4 regions of the Marinobacterium sp. xm-a-152 genome follow, and region 4 is predicted to be linked to each of the others. Evidence: predicted binding sites of a transcription regulator. Region 4 holds the regulator's gene; each other region holds the start of a gene.
What was found. Region 4 encodes sigma-54, which starts transcription at its own class of promoters, with help from an activator protein. Its sites were predicted from a motif close to TGGCACNNNNNTTGCTNT; they were not measured.
Positions count from the first base shown of each region.

Region 1 (3,133 bases), on a different contig from region 4:
AGCGATTCAGATGTAGTTACCGGTAAAATTTCAGGTGATGCATTAGCATCTAAATTATCTGTAGCTATTAATAACGCATTCTCTGAATCAACAGTCGCTGAGGCTGATCGTAAGTACGGCATGAAAGTAACCTATGAAGAGGGACAGTTCTCGTTTTCTTCAGGTTCTACAGGTGATGCATCAAGTATCAGCTTTACATCGCTAGATGCTACTAACTCGACGGGTGCTTCAAATATATTAGGGCTAGATACTGTAGAGAATGTTGTGAATGCAGTTGGCGCCACCGATAACGCAATTCGCGGTAAAGCTTCAGATCCTGCAATCCTAAAATCTGACCCGGTTATTTTGAAATCTGATGGAACCATGACCATTGCTTCAGACCTTGATATTGAAGTAGTGGTAAACGGTGTAAAATCTAATTTCCAGCTAGATATTGGTAATACCAGCTTGAAGCCAAGTGTTATAGCGGATTTGCTTGAGCAGGGAATTAACTATCCAGACGTCACAGTGGACTCAAAAGTAAAACAGGAGAGTGGTTCTTCTATTACTGAAGCAGGCCAGAAATTGCGTGGTGTTCAGGTGACTTTTGATGAGACAACCAATCAATTCATCGTTACTAGCCCAACATCCGGTGCTGGCTCAGTAATCGATATTGTAAAAATTGCTGAAACAACAGGCGACAAAACAGAAGTTCCTGAACTATTTGGTTTTGCCAATACAACCCGTGCTGTAGGTGTTACAAATACCTGGGTTAACCTTTCACAACACACAGTCAACGGTACTCAGACATTCGTTGAGTTGGGTGATGATGGATATTACGAAGAGGTAACCGATCCATCAGGTGTGGACTCAACTATTAACGCCGAAACATGGAAGCCTGTCTTCCTTGATCCAGGTGAACTGACATTTACATTGAATGGTGAGGCATTATCACCCTTTATGGGCAGTCCGTTCACGGCAAAACTGGTAGCGGGCCAGGACACAAATATCCCAATTAGTGATATGACGATTGACCTTACTCGTTCTAGTCAATATACCGGTACCTTCTCAGTGCTATCGCAGTCTCAGGATGGTCAACCTGAAGGTGACCTAATGGGCTTGGATATCGGTGGTGACGGTCTAGTAAACGCATCCTTCTCAAATGGTACTCAGAAGTCCCTTGGTAAGATCATTCTTGCAAACTTTGCTTCACCTTCTGGTCTACGCCAGATGGGTGACTCAAGTTTCTTGGCATCTGCATCATCAGGTGATGCTAAGATCGGTGAGGCGGGTTCTTCAGGTTTCGGTTCAATCCGAGCGGGTGCGATTGAACGTTCTAACGTGGACTTGACCCAGGAGCTGGTGGATTTGATCACCGCACAACGTAACTTCCAAGCAAACGCGAAAGCGATTGAAACTTCAAATACCCTGACCCAGGCCATCATTAATATTCGCGGATAACCCCTCCAGTAGAATATTAGGCTTGGTTTCCTTTGCCCTCTATCTTATTGATACGAGGGCTTTTTTTATTTTCTGGCATGATATCTGCTTACCTATTAGCAAACGACAACTTTCGTCATAAAAACGTCGTTGAAGCGGCAAACACTTGCCGCCTCAAGATGAGGTAAGACAGATGGATAAGATGATATTTACCGTGCTCAACGGTATGAAGGTGACAGAGCAAAGACAGGCCAACACCTTTAACGAGTTGGCTAACGTCAACACCGTTGGCTTTAAAAAGAGCTTCAGCTCTGCGGTTATTTCACGAGACCTTATTGCAGAGGGGCACCTTAACTCGCGTGCCTTCCCAATGTTACAGACAGATAACATTGTAGACCTGAGTCCAGGCTCTGTTCAGCGTACAGGTCATCCGTTGGATCTCTATGTCTCAGGCCAGGGTTTGTTTGCTGTGCAGGCACCGGATGGAACTGAGGCTTATACCCGTCGTGGCGATATCAAAATCACTGAAAATGGTGTGTTAACAACCGGCGCTGGGCATCTCCTTTTAGGGGATAACGGGCCCATCACTTTGCCTCCATCAGCCAAGGTCGATATAGCAGCCGATGGTACTGTCAATATTTTGGCAGCGGGTGAGGCTGGCAATGTCATGACGCCAGTCGCTCGCATCAAACTGGTCAATGCCCAAGATCAAGTGATGCAGATTCGCCCAGATGGCCTGTTCCAAACGGCTAATAAAGCACTCTTGCAAGCTGATGCCGATATTACAGTGATGTCGGGGGCAGTTGAGGGCAGTTCGGCTAGTCCTATTGATGCGATGGTGCAGATGATTCGTGACTCGCGTGAATATGAGATGCAGGTCAGTGTATTTAAAAATGCTAAAGAGCTTTCAACCGCTGGGGCCTCTGTGGTCCGCATGGACGGTTAAGCGAACTTAAATCAAACAGAATTTAACAGATCAGGGAAAGCGACCGCCGAGTCGCAACTTAGAAAAATAGAGGTAAACACAATGGACGCTACATTATGGATTGCAAAGACCGGACTTGATGCGCAACAGACGCGCATGTCCGTGATCTCGAACAACCTTGCGAACGTTAACACCATGGGCTTTAAACGCGACCGTGCGGTATTTGAAGACCTTCTCTACCAAAACGTTCGTCAGGCAGGTGCCAATACAGCTGCAAACAGCGAAGCGCCTACGGGACTGATGTTGGGTACTGGTACACGTATTGTTGCCACAGAGAAACTCCACACGCAGGGCAATATGGTGCAAACCGAAAATGCCTTGGATGTGGCGATTGATGGCCCTGGCTATTTCCAGATCCTGCGCCCAGATGCAACGATTGGGTATACCCGTGATGGCTCCTTTAAGCTCAGCGCTAACGGTGAGCTTGTTACCTCAAACGGTTTCCAGTTACAGCCTTCGGTGGCAATTCCTGCTGATGCGCAGTCAATCACCATTGGCCTAGATGGCACGGTAAGTGTGATGCGTTTTGGACAAGCCCAGCCTTCTATTGTCGGCAATGTGCAGTTAGCGACCTTTGTTAACCCAGCTGGCCTTCAGGCTACGGGTGAGAACATGTATGTCGAAACTGCAGCCAGTGGCGCCGCACAGTTACTAACACCTGCTCAGTTGGGTGCTGGTAAGTTGGTTCAGGGTGCTCTAGAGGCTTCAAACGTGAACGTTGTTGAAGAG
Region 1 is NZ_WBYI01000001.1:51,204-54,336, forward strand. Features, by position in the region: gene XMA152_RS00270 (flagellar hook-basal body complex protein) at 1-1,440, shown strand, start outside; gene XMA152_RS00275 (flagellar basal body rod protein FlgF) at 1,613-2,365, shown strand; gene flgG (flagellar basal-body rod protein FlgG) at 2,447-3,133, shown strand, end outside.
Region 1: XMA152_RS00275 (flagellar basal body rod protein FlgF) is a predicted target of sigma-54. The motif match lies at 1,514-1,531, and genes of this name have one in related genera.

Region 2 (3,133 bases), on a different contig from region 4:
TAGTAGAGATGAAGTCGACAGGTTCAGCGGAAGCGGAGAGCGAAGATAAAACCAAGAATGTCGGTGGTGTTGTCCCTCAAGAAAGGGTTGAACTGTTGCGTCGAATCGCAGAGTTTCAACAGAGTGCGCAATCGCCGATTGAGGTACTCGACTACGACGATACGATGAATTGGGCTAAACAGGACCCTAATCAAAATAAAATTGATGCAGTCGCGCATAAAATTGATCAGCTCAATAATGAGTTAGCGCGTGAAATAGCCACAGGCATTGCAGAGATCGAACAGCAGGGTGACCAGGTGATTGTAAGGCTAGCTGAACAGGCCACCTTCCCAGAGGGGGGTGCAGAGATGAGCCAGCACCGTGCTGAAGCCATGTTGCGCAAGGTTAGTTCTATCATTGCCCAGAACGATGGACCAGTGACGATTGAAGGCCATACTGACGCCGAACCACTCCCTGTAGGCGGCAAGTACCCATCAAACTGGGACCTCTCCATAGCACGTGCTTCATCAGTGGCAAACTCACTCACTGATCAATTCGCGATACCAAGTGATCGCCTCACAATTAAAGGTTACGCTAATACAAAGCCTCCGCGTGAGGGTAGCCTCATGGGCGAGCGCCGAATCGAGATCGTGATGGATGTGAATTAAGCTATTCCCACATCGACTTAAAGAGATTTCTAACCCTTTTTATTAGCGGCTCAGTATCCAATGATTGTGTGATGAATCATTCATCCTCTAAGTAGGGTTTCCCGGCTTTATCATCAAGGCATTTTTTTGAAGGTTTAGTGGGTCTAAATCAAGAAAAAATAACGCTGGTGCTGGGTTCGAATGGAAGCCTAATCAGCGTTGAATACCGGGTGGGGGGTTAATTAATGAATTCAAAGACACCATCTTATCCGCAATAGCTTCCGGATCTAATGGATATTTACCCTCAGCAATAGCACGTTTGATTCGCTCTACCTTATCGAGGTCTACGCCTGAATTTTCTGTAGCTATTTTGGTCGCTCCTGCTGCCTTTTTGGCTGCGTCTGTCAGGGTGACGGTATCACTTGCGAGACTAGCTTCAGTTTGAGATGCGCTACTTGTACGTTCTGCACGTTTAGCATCTAGCAAGATTGGGGTGTCAGCAGTTCCTGACGCGCGCGCTTGAACACGGCTCGGTGAGTCCGTCTTCTGTCCGCTATTGCGAGTTAGGAAATGAATATTATCTGCCATGTCTCAATCTTATCTATTGAATGTTTATAGAGTTACTTTCTCATTATCGACACCTCAGGCTAAAACTTGAGTGGCAATCTTAAAAAAAGCGGCAAAGCCTTGCCATTCTCTTTCTATTTGCCGCTTTCATGCCTTCGAAAGAATCGTGATTGCTATCAAATATATTAATTAAATGCTTGTTTTAAAATAATTTTTATTTTTCTGGTACGGGGTTTGCTTATAGGTTGGCAAGGGTAAAAAAGAGAGTTACACAATGTCTTTACTACAAGATCCATTCGGAATTCACGGGAGAGCACTCTCCTTGCGAGATATGCGTTCAACAGTGTTGGCCGCAAACATCGCAAATGCCGATACGCCTAACTACAAGGCGCGAGACATTGATTTTAAATCACTGATTCAAAATGGCGCAAAGGGCCAGATGCAGACAAGTGATTTCAACCATATGCAGTCGGCGTTTGGTGCAGAGGGTGGGGACCTTCTATACCGAGTGCCTTCTAGTCCATCACTCGACGGTAATACCGTGGAGATGGATACCGAACAGAATATTTATGCCGATAACGCCATGCGTTACCAGGCAACGCTGACGTTTTTGAACAGTCGTATCAAAGGCATAAAAACAGCACTGAGGGGTGAATAATATGTCATTTTTTAATGTTTTAGGGGTGGCAGGCTCTGCCATGAATGCTCAGATGGTTCGCATGAATACCATCTCCTCTAACTTAGCTAACGTGGGGGTTGCCGCTTCAAGTGCAGAAGAGGCCTACAAAGCCAAGCGTCCGGTATTCCGAACAGTGATGGATCAACAGAGTGATCACTACACTGCTGGCGTCACCGTCGATAGCATCGGTCAAAGTGATAAACCTAACGATCGCCGTTTTGAGCCGAACAACCCTATTGCTGATAAGGATGGCTACATCTACATCTCTAATGTGAACTCGATTGAGGAGATGGTGGATATGACCATCGCATCACGTTCATACCAAAACAACGTTGAGTCAATTAACACCGCTAAGAAGCTGGTGCTACAGACTCTACGTTTAGGTCAATAAGGACGGGGGTAGCAAGCTATGGTAGACACTGCAATTAGTAGTGCTGTTCGTACTGTCGATGATTATCAGGCGGCTCAGCAGGCTGAAGCAGAACGTACTTCATCAACGCTTGGGCAGAGCGATTTTCTAAAACTTATGACCACCCAGTTGATGAACCAGGATCCGCTCCAACCGATGGAGAACGGTGAGTTTCTAGCCCAAATGGCGCAGTTCTCAACCGTCAGCGGAATCACTGAAATGAACACCTCAATGCAATCGATGTCCGATAGCTTTAAGTCACAGCAGTTGATGCAGGCCAGTGGTTTGATCAACAAAAGCGCATTGGTTGAAGGAAGCTTTGCGCAACTGGATGAGACCAAAGGTTTGAAGGGCGCGATCATGATTGATGAAGCAACTGACGGTACTGAATTAGTCGTTAAGAACCTCAAAGGAGAGGTGGTCTATTCAGAAGCTGTCGGACTGCTCTTCCCAGGTATCCATGAGTTTGAGTGGGATGGCATCACCAATGATGGTTACCCTGCTGAACCGGGTGAATATTTTGTAGAACCAGTCGCGATGAAAAATGGTGAAGCGTTTACACCGACGACGCTGGTTTACGCGAATGTGAATGCAATATCAACAAGCCCTGCTGGTGAGCTTCTATTGGAAGTCGCAGGTGTGGGTAATCTTCCATTTAATAATGTCTATCGCGTTGGCGAATAGAGCGATAAGAAATAACTTAGGAGACAACAGACATGTCATTCTATACATCACTCACAGGTCTTAACTCAGCGACCTCACAGTTGGCGGTAACTTCCAACAACATCGCCAACTCCGGTACGACAGCTTTTAAACGTTCTCGTGCAGACTTTGGTGATATCTTCTCGACCT
Region 2 is NZ_WBYI01000001.1:47,220-50,352, forward strand. Features, by position in the region: gene XMA152_RS00245 (OmpA family protein) at 1-647, shown strand, start outside; gene flgM (flagellar biosynthesis anti-sigma factor FlgM) at 840-1,214, opposite strand; gene flgB (flagellar basal body rod protein FlgB) at 1,468-1,851, shown strand; gene flgC (flagellar basal body rod protein FlgC) at 1,853-2,263, shown strand; gene XMA152_RS00265 (flagellar hook assembly protein FlgD) at 2,282-2,965, shown strand; gene XMA152_RS00270 (flagellar hook-basal body complex protein) at 2,998-3,133, shown strand, end outside.
Region 2: flgB (flagellar basal body rod protein FlgB) is a predicted target of sigma-54. The motif match lies at 1,417-1,434, and genes of this name have one in related genera.

Region 3 (3,133 bases), on a different contig from region 4:
CGAGCACTGGGGTTTTCGGCTAGCAGAAGAAGATAGGCTGAACGACGCACTACAGCTTGAATCAGCTGCAAAACCCGCTCCAAAGTCTCTTCTGCGTTTTCCACGCCCGACAGATCCCGGAGCAAACGAGGCAGCAGATCCAACAAACGCTCCTGCCCGACATTTTGCAACGCCTGTACCGTTCTTAACTGACGCAGCGATATCAGTGCCTTCACAGCTCGATCGGTTTCGCTATAACCCAGTTCTGTCAGATAGTGTGCCAGCGCTTCTTGATCAGCAAACTCCTCATGCCAGAGGCCCGTAAGATGCGCATCGCTCTCAGTTTGCTCGGCATTGTCTTCCTGATCCACTGGCGCAATGACATCTGCAAAGTGCTTTGAGACTCGACGTCGATGATCGTTTAGCTCTGTTAAAAGTGCCTCTGGACTCGTAAAGCCCATGGAGTAGGCAAGGCGCTGCATACCGAGATCATCAGCTGGTAGCTCTTGGGTCTGCTTATCGGCTTGCGCCTGAATCGCATGTTCCACATTACGCAGGAAGACGTAGGCATGGGTTAGCTCTGTCACAACCACGTCTGGAATGCCGACTACCTCTGGGAGAAGTGGCAATATGTTGCACAACTCTCGTTGCTGCAAACGTGTATCACGCCCGCCGCGGATTAGCTGAAAGGCTTGAGCGATGAACTCAACCTCGCGAATACCTCCGGCTCCCAACTTAACGTTATTCTCACGACCCTTTAAACGGTTCTCACGCTCAATCATCCCTTTCATTTCACGCAAAGATTCAAAGGCGCTGTAGTCAATGTACTTACGATAGACAAAGGGGCGCAGATCCTGCATCAACTGGGCGCCAGCTTCCTTATCACCCGCGATGATACGCGCTTTGATCAACGCATAACGCTCCCACTCACGCCCCTGTGTCTGGTAGTACTGCTCCATGGCATCAAAACTGGCAACCAATGGACCAGAAGATCCAAACGGACGCAGACGCATATCGACACGGAATACAAAGCCCTCGGCTGTGGGGGCATCTAAAACACGAATCAATCTTTTACCCAGTCGTGTAAAGAACTCTTGGTTGGATAGTGAACGGCGGCCACCTTGGGTTTCGCCATTGGCGGGGAAGGTAAACATCAGGTCGATATCCGAGGAGAGATTGAGCTCATGTGCCCCCAATTTGCCCATTCCAATGACGGCCATGCGTTGCAAATTTCCATCAGAGTCCATTGGCTCACCCAGATCTTTGACTAGATCTTGGTGCAGCCAATTCAATGCTGCATCAGTAGTGGCATCGGCCAGTTCGGAGAGCATCCGGGTGGTTTCTGTTAGATCGGCCAATCGGTTCAAGTCGCGCCAAATAATTCTAACCATGGCCAATCGACGCAGGCGACGCAGCGCAACACTCAGTGCCTCTTCACTCCCCACAGCTTCAACAGCCGCCAACACTTGCGCTGTTAAAGCACCTGTTGGAAGCTCACCAACATCAAGGTTTAACTGCTCAATCAATTCGGGATGACGCTGCAGCTGATCCGCAACATAGTCAGATCCCAATAGCACTCGATCTAACTCCGCCAACCGATTGTGATCTGATTCAAGCAGATCTCTTGCTGCTGAAACCTTTTGCTGCTGTTTTTCTAGGTAGTCATTCAATATCGCTGTCACTCAAACCACTCCGAAATCTTGCCAATAGGACTAATATACTGCGTTCAGTTATAAGAGGAACAGGACTTAAATCAAATTGCACCAATACTGTGCAAAAGCTCAATTTAAGCCCTACTTTAGTATTGACCTTTGAGTCAGAATGACACAATCTTAAACGAGTAAGCAGAGTGCTGGCGTTGGGTATTAAAGATTATTTGATCAAAACACCCCGTTATACCGTAACTTTCAGACAATTTTTAACGATGAATGTCGATGAAAATGACTCACTGAAAATTGTTGGCACACTAGTTGCTGTGGAAAAAGAACAACAACCTACTCAAAAGAGGATCTACATAATGGCTAAGAAAGCTTTACTAACCGCTTCTATCCTTGCTGCAACAATGACTGCTGGTGCAGTTCAAGCAGCTACTCTTGACGATGTTAAGAGCCGTGGCACCCTAACTTGTGGTGTATCTACTGGTCTTGCAGGCTTCTCTCAAAAAGATGAGAACGGCAAATGGAGCGGTCTCGACGTTGATATGTGTCGTGCGGTTGCAGCTGCAGTACTTGGCGATTCAGAAGCTGTTCAATACAAACCGCTAACCGCTAAAGAGCGTTTCACTGCGCTAGCGTCTGGCGAAATCGACATGCTATCTCGTAACACGACTTGGACTCACACTCGTGATACATCACTAGGTATCAACTTTGCTGGTACTAACTACTACGACGGTGCGTCATTCATGGTCATGAAAGACCTAGGCGTATCAAGCGCAACTGAGCTAGACGGTGCAAACGCATGTATCCAAGCGGGTACCTCTACTGAGCTTGCAATCGCTGACTACTTCCGTGAGAACGGCATGTCATACAAAGCAGTTACTTTCGATACCTCTGACCAAACTCGTCAAGGTTTCGAATCAGGTCGTTGTGACTTCCTAACATCAGACGGTTCTCAGCTAGCGGCACTTCGTATCGGTCTAGCTAACCCAGGCAATGCAGTGATTCTTCCCGAAGTTATCTCTAAAGAGCCTCTAGGCCCAGTAGTTCGTCAAGGCGATGACCAGTGGTTCAACATTGTTAAGTGGTCTCTAAACGCAATGATCGAAGCAGAAGAGCAGAAGGTCACTTCTGCAAACGCAGCTGACATGAAAGCGAACGGCAACCCAGCTAACAAGCGTCTACTAGGTGCTGAAGGTGAACTAGGTGCTAACCTAGGTCTAAGTGCTGACTGGGCTTACAACATCATCACTCAAGTAGGTAACTACTCAGAGTCGTTTGAGCGTAACGTGGGTATGGATTCACCACTTAAGCTAGCACGTGGTATCAACGCGTCTTGGCGTGATGGCGGTATCCTATACGCACCAGCTATGCGCTAAAACCGAAGCGATCTAAAAAGGGGCACAACAGTGCCCCTTTCTGCGTGAAAGCACTCTATTTTTAGGTTAATTCAATGTTCAAACAAAAAACCATTGAAGAGGTTAAGTCAGCGAGCCGTA
Region 3 is NZ_WBYI01000003.1:237,611-240,743, forward strand. Features, by position in the region: gene glnE (bifunctional [glutamate--ammonia ligase]-adenylyl-L-tyrosine phosphorylase/[glutamate--ammonia-ligase] adenylyltransferase) at 1-1,661, opposite strand, end outside; gene XMA152_RS04265 (amino acid ABC transporter substrate-binding protein) at 1,997-3,013, shown strand; gene XMA152_RS04270 (amino acid ABC transporter permease) at 3,088-3,133, shown strand, end outside.
Region 3: XMA152_RS04265 (amino acid ABC transporter substrate-binding protein) is a predicted target of sigma-54. The motif match lies at 1,939-1,956, and genes of this name have one in related genera.

Region 4 (3,133 bases):
CGATCAGTGCGCAGACAAGATCGACCGGCGCTGAATCGATTGAATCAAAATCGACACCGTCATCAAGTGTGATTAAGCAGGCGGATGCTGTTGAGCAACCTGGGATCCGACAGTGTGGTATACCCACGCCAGAACCTATTCCTGTACTGCCTAACCGTTCACGATTGAGAAGGCCTGTAAAAATTTCATCTTCTGTCACGCCATCAACTGAAGAGGCCAGCTTTTCGCTGGCCACTTGTAGAAGGCGTTTTTTACTGGCGACTGACTCCCGGCAGGCGGTTGTTTCAGTCGTCAGTAGGTCACCTAGTTGCATGTTGTCGTTCGTTTATTTGTGAGATTTCATTTTTTCTTTATGCTTGATGATTTGGCGATCAAGCTTATCCACTAAGCCATCAATCGCTGCATACATGTCATCATGCTCATCAGAAGCTACCACTTGGCCACCGGCTAAGTGAACATCAGCCTCGGCTTTTTTACCCTGCTTTTCGACACTGAGAGTAACTTGTACATTCTGAATGTTGTCGAAGTGACGTTCTAGCTTATCGAACTTGTTACGTACGTATTCACTTAGAGCTTCAGTCAGGTCCACGTGATGACCAGTAATATTTATCTGCATATGACTTCTCCTCGTCTTAGGCGGAGTGAAAAAATGAGGCCGCCCACCTCAATTAAACCAAACGCTTTCTCTCATTTGAAGGTGGAATGTTGAGAACTTCGCGATATTTAGCAATGGTTCGTCTTGCAACATTCACCCCCTCTTTATCTAGTAGTGTAGCAAGCTTACTGTCACTTAGTGGCTTGCGAGGGTCTTCTTCTGAAATTAATTTTTTAATGATTGCTCGAATCGCAGTTGATGATGCACCACTGCCGTCACTGGTAGCCACCTGACTCGAAAAGAAATATTTCAATTCAAAGACACCGCGCGGGGTGTGCATGTATTTTCGAGTTGTAACACGGGAGATGGTGGATTCATGTAGATCAACGGCTTCAGCAATGTCGTGAAGAATAAGAGGCTTCATCGCCTGTTCACCCTGTTCAAGAAAACCGATCTGTCTGGAAACGATCTCCGTTGAGACCTTTAAGAGGGTCTCGTTGCGGCTTTGTAAACTCTTTATGAACCAGCGTGCATCCTGGAGATGGTCTTTTAAAAATTGGTTCTCCGCGGAGTTGTCTGCACGTTTAATCATGCCTGAGTAGACATCATTGATACGTAACTCAGGAACTACGTCGTTATTTAAAGTGAGTGTCCACTCCCCAGCGCGTTTACGCACGATCACGTCCGGTACGATGTAATCAGTATCACCCAGATCTAAAGAGTCTCCTGGTGTTGGGTTAAGTGATTGAATCAACCTAACCACCTCTGACAGTTGCTCCTCTTTGAGCCTCATACGGCGCATCAAAGATTTAAAATCTCGACTGCCCAACAGGTTTAAATAGTCGGTCGCTAGGCGCAGTGACTCTGCGCGCCAAGGTGTCTCTATGGGTAGCTGTCTTAACTGGATTTTCAAACACTCTGCAAGATCACGGGCACCGACACCGGGTGGGTCAAACTGTTGAATGCGGTGAAGTACTGTCTCCACCTCATCCATTTCCACTTCAAAAAAGAGTTCAGGTAGTTCCTCTTGGCAGTTAAGAAGAATGTCCTGCAGATCGGTGATCAGATAGCCACGATCATCGATAGAGTCGATAATCATCTCAGCAATGTATCGATCAACATCGCTGAAATTAACCAGATTCAGTTGCCAGTTAAGGTGGTCTTGGATGGTTTCAACCGCAGCGTCATTATCACCTGGCATCCAATCATCATCACGATTGGAATTTGAAGAGCTTTGGTAAGTATCGTCCCATTGACTGTCGGTTGAAAGCTGTTCAGGGATGTCATCAGTAGACCAGCTATCTTCCGGCTGAGACGATTCGAACGTCTCTTCGATCTCTGAATTAGATTGGGTCTCATCTAAGGTTGATGACTCTTTTTGCTCAATGCTTTGAGAGTTCTCTTCACTCTGATCTTCTTCATCGGCTACCTCCAGTAGTGGGTTACTATCGAGTGCCTCTTGAATCTCTGTCTGTAGCTCTAAGGAGGAGAGTTGCAGCAATTTGATCGCTTGCTGCAATTGTGGGGTCATGGACAGGTTCTGTCCGACTTTGAGCTGTAAAGAGTGCTTCATTAAAATGATAATTACTTAAAAGTGTGAGAGTTACAAGCGAAAATCATTGCCCAGATAAGCCTCTTTAACGGCTTGATTCATCATGATCTGCTCAGGCTCACCCTCTGCAAGAATGTTACCCTCACTAACGATGTAAGCCCGTTCGCAAATGTCGAGAGTCTCTCTGACATTGTGATCGGTTATCAGGACGCCAATACCTCGATCTTTAAGGTGCCTGATGGTCTGTTTGATGTCGCTGACAGAGATGGGGTCTACACCAGCAAAAGGCTCGTCCAGTAGGATGAAGTCAGGGTCGTTTGCTAGGGCTCTTGCAATCTCAACTCGGCGTCTCTCACCCCCAGATAGGACCATCCCTTTGGACTCTTTGATGTGAGTGATATGGAACTCTTCTAGTAGAGATTGAGCTTTCTCGTGTTGTTGATCTTTGGTCAGGTCTTTTCTCTGCTCCAGTATGGCCATCAGGTTATCGTAGACACTCAGCTTTCTGAATACAGAGGCCTCTTGCGGAAGATAGCCTAAGCCGCGTTTTGCGCGCTCATGAATAGGCATTCTAGTGACGTCGTCGCCATTGAGACGAATGTTGCCTCGATCCGCTCTGACCAGACCTACAATCATATAGAAGCAGGTTGTCTTACCCGCACCGTTGGGCCCAAGCAATCCGATAATCTCACCAGGCTCAACAGTGACGGACACATCTTGAATAACAGAGCGTCCTTTGTAGCTTTTGGCTAGGTGAAGGGCTTCGAGTGAACTCATGGTTAATTATCTTTTTTAGGCTGAAGAACCATTTTGACACGCTGGCTTCCGCTCTCACTGCTAAAGGCTTTTACTTTAGAGTTCGCCATGTCGTAATTAATTTTGGCGCCAGTGAACTCGTCACCACCCTGAGTCACTCTGGCGTTCCCCGTAATTAACAGCAGTTGAGAGCTTACTGTGTAATCTAGAGTTGAGCCCGTTGCATAGGT
Region 4 is NZ_WBYI01000007.1:68,695-71,827, reverse strand. Features, by position in the region: gene XMA152_RS08305 (PTS sugar transporter subunit IIA) at 1-313, opposite strand, end outside; gene hpf (ribosome hibernation-promoting factor, HPF/YfiA family) at 326-616, opposite strand; gene XMA152_RS08295 (RNA polymerase factor sigma-54) at 669-2,168, opposite strand; gene lptB (LPS export ABC transporter ATP-binding protein) at 2,199-2,924, opposite strand; gene lptA (lipopolysaccharide transport periplasmic protein LptA) at 2,927-3,133, opposite strand, start outside.